2 regions of the Streptomyces sp. NPDC020801 genome follow, and region 2 is predicted to be linked to the other one. Evidence: riboswitches for the same ligand, from Rfam matches in the RefSeq annotation. Region 2 holds a riboswitch; the other holds the start of a gene.
What was found. Region 2 has a riboswitch for cyclic di-AMP ahead of ACH4UM_RS12020 (peptidoglycan DD-metalloendopeptidase family protein). Riboswitches for the same ligand answer to the same signal wherever they lie in the genome.

Region 1: another riboswitch for cyclic di-AMP. It lies ahead of ACH4UM_RS40810 (M23 family metallopeptidase); the one in region 2 lies ahead of ACH4UM_RS12020 (peptidoglycan DD-metalloendopeptidase family protein).

Annotation. Positions count from the first base shown of each region.
Region 1 is NZ_JBIRST010000046.1:2,336-5,728, reverse strand. It holds gene ACH4UM_RS40815 (aldo/keto reductase) at 1-787, opposite strand, end outside; gene ACH4UM_RS40810 (M23 family metallopeptidase) at 905-1,945, opposite strand; cyclic di-AMP (ydaO/yuaA leader) riboswitch at 1,957-2,114, opposite strand; tRNA gene ACH4UM_RS40805 (tRNA-Met) at 2,542-2,615, opposite strand; gene ACH4UM_RS40800 (dihydrofolate reductase family protein) at 2,680-3,393, opposite strand, start outside.
Region 2 is NZ_JBIRST010000005.1:4,588-7,980, forward strand. It holds gene ACH4UM_RS12005 (helix-turn-helix domain-containing protein) at 1-256, shown strand, start outside; gene ACH4UM_RS12010 (DUF6126 family protein) at 253-372, shown strand; gene ACH4UM_RS12015 (tyrosine-protein phosphatase) at 403-1,200, opposite strand; cyclic di-AMP (ydaO/yuaA leader) riboswitch at 1,725-1,882, shown strand; gene ACH4UM_RS12020 (peptidoglycan DD-metalloendopeptidase family protein) at 1,887-2,798, shown strand; gene ACH4UM_RS12025 (SGNH/GDSL hydrolase family protein) at 3,041-3,393, shown strand, end outside.

The sequences.
Region 1 (3,393 bases), on a different contig from region 2:
CCTCGGTGCCGTGGGCGAGGGCGACCTCGTCCAGGGCGGCGAGCACCTTCTGGCCGCGCTCGGTCTCCAGGTGCTTGGCGGCGCCCTGGGCCCGCGCGCTGTCCACCGTGGCACCCGGCCGGTACTTGCCCGTCAGGAAGCCTGAGGCGAGTGCGAAGTACGGCACGGCGGCCAGGCCGGCCCGCTCGGCGAGGTCCCGCAGCTCGCCCTCGTAGGTGTCGCGCGAGACGAGGTTGTAGTGCGGCTGGAGTGCCACGTACCGGGCCAGGCCCTCGCGCTCGGAGAAGTCCAGGGACGCCGCCAGGCGCTCGGCAGAGATGTTGGAGGCGGCGATGTGCCGCACCTTGCCCGCCTTCACCAGTTCGTCGAGCGCGCCGACGATCTCCTCGACCGGCACTTCCGGTTTGTCGAAGTGGGTGTAGTACAGGTCGATGTGGTCGGTGCCCAGACGCCGGAGAGAGGCGTCGGCGGCGGCCCTGATGTTGGCGGCGGTCAGCCCCTGGTAGTCGGGGTGCTGGCTGACCTTGGTGGCGATGACGACATCGGAGCGGTTGCCGCGCGCCTTCAGCCACTCGCCGATGATCGTCTCGGACTCGCCGCCCCGATTGCCCTCCACCCACGCGGAGTAGGAGTCGGCGGTGTCGACGAAGTTGCCGCCGGCGGCCCTGTAGGCGTCGAGGACGGCGAAGGACTGCGCCTGGTCGGCGGTCCAGCCGAAGACGTTGCCGCCGAGGGCGAGCGGGAAGACCTCGAGATCGGACGTGCCCAGCTTGCGTGGAGAAGTCATGTGCAACATCAACAACCGTGCCGGAGCGGCCCATTCCGGGAGCGCCGCATCCGGCCGCAAAGGTTGCGCAAACAGACGTGGGTCAGGTGGGCAACAGGCAGGGAGCAGGAACAGGCGTCAGGGGTTGAGGCCCTTGCTGCGCAGCCACGTCATCGGGTCGATGGCGGTGGCCTGGCCGTTCGGGTGGACCTCCAGGTGCACATGCGGGCCGGTGACGTTGCCCGTCGCGCCCACGCGGCCGATGACCTCGCCCGTCGTCACCTTCTGACCGACGCTGACGCTGATCGAGGACTGGTGGCAGAACCACAACTCGGTGCCGTCGTCGAGGGTGAGGATCGTGCGGTAGCCGTAGGCGCCGGCCCAGCCGGCCTCGGTGATGGTGCCGCTGTGGATCGCCTTGATCAGGGTGCCGGTGGGCGCGGCGAAGTCGAGGCCGGTGTGGTAGCCGGAGGACCACATGGAGCCGGGCTGCCCGAAGGTGCCGGTGATCGTGTACGAGGAGGTGGGCAGCGTGTACTGCTTGGCCAGCTCGGCCAGCTTCGCGGCCTCGGCCGCCTTCCTGGCCTCCTCGTCCGCCTTCTTCTTCGCGGCGGCGGCCTTGGCCTCGGCCTCCTGCTTGGCCTTGGCGGCAGCCTCGTCGGCCTGCTTGGCGGCGGCGGCCTCGGCGGCCGCCTCGGCCTTGGTGTCGAGCTGGGCCTGCTGCCGCTCGGCCTGGGCCATGATGCGGTTGCGCAGCGCCTCGCCCGCGTCGGAGGTGCCGCGGGCGGTGTCGGTGGAGGTGACGCCGACGGTGCTGAGCGCCTTCGCGGAGCCCTTCGGGGTGTCCTGGGAGTCGTGCGAGTCGTCGAACAGGGAGCCGACGGAGGGCAGGTCCGGCAGGGAGATCGACACCGGCGGCTTGCCGGTGTTGGCGCTGGCCATGCCGCCCGCGCCGACGGCGGCTATGACGCCGACGCCGAGAACGGTGGAGCTGCGGGCGAGCCCGCCGCCACGCTGCTTGCTGACGCGATGCCGGCCACGCACGGAGCGGACGGAGTCCTCGGTGGGGTTCCACTCCTCCCAGGGGCCCTCGTCGGCGCGTCGGCCTCCGTAGCCGAAGGTCTCGGTCCGCTGACTCGGCACGAACGGGGCTTCTGGGGCAGGCGGGTTGGACGCCACGCGGGCGTACTCCTTTCCTTCCGTGTCGCCTACCGGGTTAGCTGACGGGTTCGGAACGGGAAGGTCTCCTACGGGCGTGAACCATCCGTGTCGCCACGGTGGATTACGCCCGATTCACCCCAAGTTGGTGGTTCCCCGGTTCCCTTGCGGGATTCGGCGTGTGCGCACGGAGCCGCCTCTTGTGACGGCTGGGACGACCGCGCTGCGTTATCGAACGTTAATAGACGCGAGGCTCCGATTCCAAGACGTTCGGCTTGATCATTAAACCTTTTTGGCCAGGACTTACGGTCCACGAGCGGCGAAAACCGGGCGAGTTGACAAGAGTTCAGTAGCGCCGGGAGGTGTCACCTGCACACACGGCGGGGCGGCATTCGGTGATGGTGTGTCAGTTGTTATGCGCACCGACACCGTTCGGTCACCGCTCGTCACCATGGTCAAGGCCGTCGCACGGCAAGCGGCACCATGGCGGGGTGTGACGAGGAACACGTGCACCGGGACCTGCTCGATGGCGTCGAAGGCCTGCGTCGCAGGGTTACGGCCGGGCAAAACACTCAGGGCCGGAATCCGTTGATCGGATTCCGGCCCTGAGCCTTCAGTAGCGGGGACAGGATTTGAACCTGCGACCTCTGGGTTATGAGCCCAGCGAGCTACCGAGCTGCTCCACCCCGCGTCGTTGTGACTCCAGTGTACGTCATCTGCGGGGCAGGTTGCGCACACATTGGCCGCGGGCCCGCTCAGCCCAGCAGATGCCGGTTCGGCGCCTTGGCCCGCTCCTCGAGTTCCGGCACCACGACCACCTCGGCGCCCCCGGCCGTCAGCAGCCCGGTCCCGTCGGCCGCCTCGACGAACGTGTCCGGCTCCCGCCAGGCCGTGACCACCCGCCGTACCCCCGCGTCGAGAATCAGCCGGGCGCACGGGCGCGGGCGGGAGGCGCGTCGGGCGCACGGCTCCAGGCTGCTGTACACCGTGGCGCCAGTCAGCCGCGGATCCGCCGGGCCGACCTTGGCAAGCGCCGCCTCCTCCGCGTGCACGACGGGATCACCGGCCTCCCGCGAGTACCCGCGCGCGAGCTCGGTCCCGTCGGCGGCGACCACCACCGCTCCCACGCTGAACGCGGTCGGCGACGGCGGGCACTGCTCCGCCAACCGGCAGGCGACACGGAGCCAGTGCCGGTCGGCGGGGGCAGCGAGGCCGCCGGTACCGGGAGCCGTCGGCTCGTAGCGCATGAGGACGACGTCCCCGATGGCCCGGGTCTCCACCAGACGCAGCCGCCCACCCTGGTAGGCGCCCGGCCCGAACAGCCGCGGCGCCTCGGGGTCCCCCACGAACAACGGGGCCAGCACCAGCTGCACCTCGTCCACGAGTTGCTGCTGGAGCAACTGGGTGTGGACGGTCCCGCCGCCCTCCACCATGAGCCGTCGTACACCGCGCACGTCGTGCAGGTGCTC
Region 2 (3,393 bases):
CGGCTCCCAGGGCGACATCGTGCGCGTCCACCCCGGCGAGGAGTGGCTGTACGTCCTCAAGGGCCGCCTGCGGCTGCGCCTGGGGGACGCGGCGCACCTGCTCGCACCGGGCGACAGCGCGCACTTCGACTCGCTCACCCCGCACCGCATCGCCGCCGAGGACCCGGACGGGCTCGAGCTCCTCTTCGTCCACACCCTGCTGCAGAGTCCCACGGCCGCGCTGTGCCTGGGCCCCCACACCGGAGAGACACCATGAGCAACATGGAAGAGAAGTTCCCGCGTGCCCTGTGGATCCGGCTCATCATCTACATCGCCGTCGGGCACCTCTTCGCCGCCTTCGTCTGGCTGCTGTTCGAGGTCGGCGCCAAGTAGCCGCGGGGCGGGCCGCCGGAGCCGGCCGGGTCAGTCGATCAGCCGTTCCCGAAGGCGCTCCCGGGTCCGCGGGGCGAGCCGCAGACCCCGCTCCAGGTAGGTGTCGACACCGCCCCAGGTCTCCTCGATGGTCTCCAGGGCCGCCGTCAGATACTCCGCCCGCGCGTCGAACAGGGGGCTGAGCAGCTCCATGACCTCGGGGGAGTAGGCCGAGGCCGAGGTGCCGCTGCGGTGCACCTTGTAGCGGCGGTGCTTGGCGTTGGACTCCAGGTAGTCCGCCACGATCGCCTCCCGCTCCACGCCCACGGCGAGCAGGGTCACGGCGATCGACAGCCCCGCGCGGTCCTTGCCGGCGGCGCAGTGCATGAGGGCGGGCACGCTGTCCTCGGCGATGGCGTGCAGCACCTGGGAGTGCTCGGCGGTGCGCTCCTTGATGATCATGCGGTAGGAGGCGATCATCCGGTCCGCGCCCTTGCCGTCGGCCAGGATCCCGCGCAGCTGGTCGAGGTCGCCGTCGCGCACCATCTTCCAGAACTCGGCGCCGTCCGCCGGGTCGCTCAGCGGCAGGTTCACATTGCGGACCCCGGGCAGCTCGACGTCCGGCCCCTCGAGCTTCTGGTCGGCCGCGTTGCGGAAGTCGAAGATGGTGTGCAGTCCCAGCGAGGACAGGAACGCCGTGTCCTCGCCGGTCGCGTGCGCGAGGTGGCCGCTGCGGAACAGCACTCCGTGCCGCACCCGCCGTCCGTCCAAGGTCGGCAGCCCGCCCACATCGCGGAAGTTGCGCACTCCGGCCAGCTCGGGCTCGGTCGACGGGACCTGCTGCGTCACGGGAACTCCTCCCTTTCGGCCCCGCCTTCGCGGCTCGTCGGCGGGCGCGGCTTCGACGATACGACATGGATTCCTGGGGCAATGAGTTGTCCACGTCCAAGCGCGGTGCGGTGTGTTCTCGGTGGCGAGAGCGTCGTCCCGGCCCGGGCGCGTCGTGGGCGCGTCTCGACTGCAACGGTTTTTCGCATCCGTTGCAATTGAGGTCTCTTATGACTTCTTGAGGTTTATGTCGGTATTGCAGCCTTGATTCCAACTCGCCCTCAAATGAAGGACTCTGGAATGCCGCACGTGATCAGGCTCATACTTGTGACCGTCCGTCGCTCGTCATGCCCACGTAATTCCAGCGGTTTTCCAGTGAATTGAGGAAAGGGAAAGCCGGGTGAATCAACGGAGGGTGACGGTAATTCCCGTAACGGATCAAGCGAAACGGGTACGAACGGAACCATCTGCTTGTCCCTGTGCGTCCGGGTCGCTTACGTTCCACACCGATCCGGACGGACGCACAGTCCTGCCGTCGTCCGGGACCCGCACACCCACCCGTGCACGGCAGGAGCGGGGGACCCACAGGTACCACGCCTGTTCCGGTCTCTCCGGAACGGCTAGGGGTGAAGCCGCGACCACCGCGGCCGGGCATCTCCAGTCCGAACCCGACAGCTCACCTCGCAGGCGCCGGAGAGGAATCCGCCATGCCCGCGAAGGGTAAGCACCGCCGTCCGAAGACCCAGCGCCTCACCCGTTCCATCGCCGCCGCCGGTACGGGCGGCGCCGCTCTCGCCCTGCCGCTGATCGGGGCCACCGGCGCGCACGCCGCCCCGGCGAAGGCCGTTCCGGAAAAGCCCGTGCGCACCGCCGCGGTGGCGGAGCGGACGGCCACCGAGGGTGCGGGCGTCCGGACCTACTCCGTCCGCACCGGCGACTGTCTCTCGAAGATCGCCGAGGAGCAGCACGTCCGCGGCGGCTGGCACCGGCTCTACGCGGACAACCGCCGGGCCGTCGGCGACAAGCCCTCGCTGATCCACCCGGGCCTGCGGCTGACGCTCGGCGGCAAGGCCGCGGCGACCGGCGCCGTCCGGACGCCCGCGCCTTCGAAGGCAGCTACGTCTTCGAAGGCCTCGAAGGCACCGGCGTCCGCGACGCCGTCCTCGTCCTCCGCCTCGAAGGCCACGACGGTGACCAGGGCGGCCGAGACCACCTCCACCGGGTACACCCTTCCGGTGGCCGGCGGCACCGGCTACCACGTGGCCGGCAGCATGTGGTCCAGCGGCTACCACACCGGCGTCGACTTCGTCGTCCCGACCGGCACCCCGGTCAGGGCCGTGGCCGCGGGCACCGTCGTCTCCGCCGGCTGGGGCGGCGCGTACGGCAACCAGGTCGTCATCCGGCTCGGCGACGGCCACTACGCCCAGTACGGCCATCTGTCCGCCCTCTCCGTCTCGGCGGGCCAGAGCGTGGCCGAGGGCCAGCAGCTCGGCCTGTCCGGTGCCACCGGCAACGTGACCGGCCCGCACCTGCACTTCGAGATCCGCACCACCCCGGACTACGGCTCGGACACGGACCCGGTCGCCTACCTCCGCTCGCACGGCGTCGCCGTCGGCTGACGGCCGCGCGCACACCCTCACGACCACCTGCCTGACACGCAGCCGAAGGCCGGACCCACGATCCCCGGGTCCGGCCTTCGGTGTTCCACCACCGTGGTGTCGCCGCGTATTCCCAGGTGGGGCATGCAGTTGACGTGGCTTATCTCACCGCCCGTCAACCCCTGCCTACGGTCGCGTAGGTCACATTCGAAGGTGAATCATGGGCCGATGTGGCAGACGATTCGAAGAGTGACAGCAGATCAGTGATCGGGTCGTACGTGGCGGTGGGGGACAGCTTCACCGAGGGCGTCGGCGACCCCGGCCCCGACGGAGCGTTCGTCGGCTGGGCCGACCGGTTCGCCGTACTGCTCGCCGACCGGCGGCCCGAGGGCGACTTCCAGTACACCAATCTCGCCGTGCGCGGAAAGCTGCTCGACCAGATCGTGGCGGACCAGGTCCCGCGGGCCGTCGAACTCGCCCCCGACCTGGTCTCGTTCTGTGCCGGCGGCAACGACATCATCCGTCCCGGCACCGATCCCGACGAAGTGGCCGAACGCTTCGAGAAGGCGGTCGCCCGGCTCGCGGCCGTCGCCGGCACCGTCATGGTGACCACCGG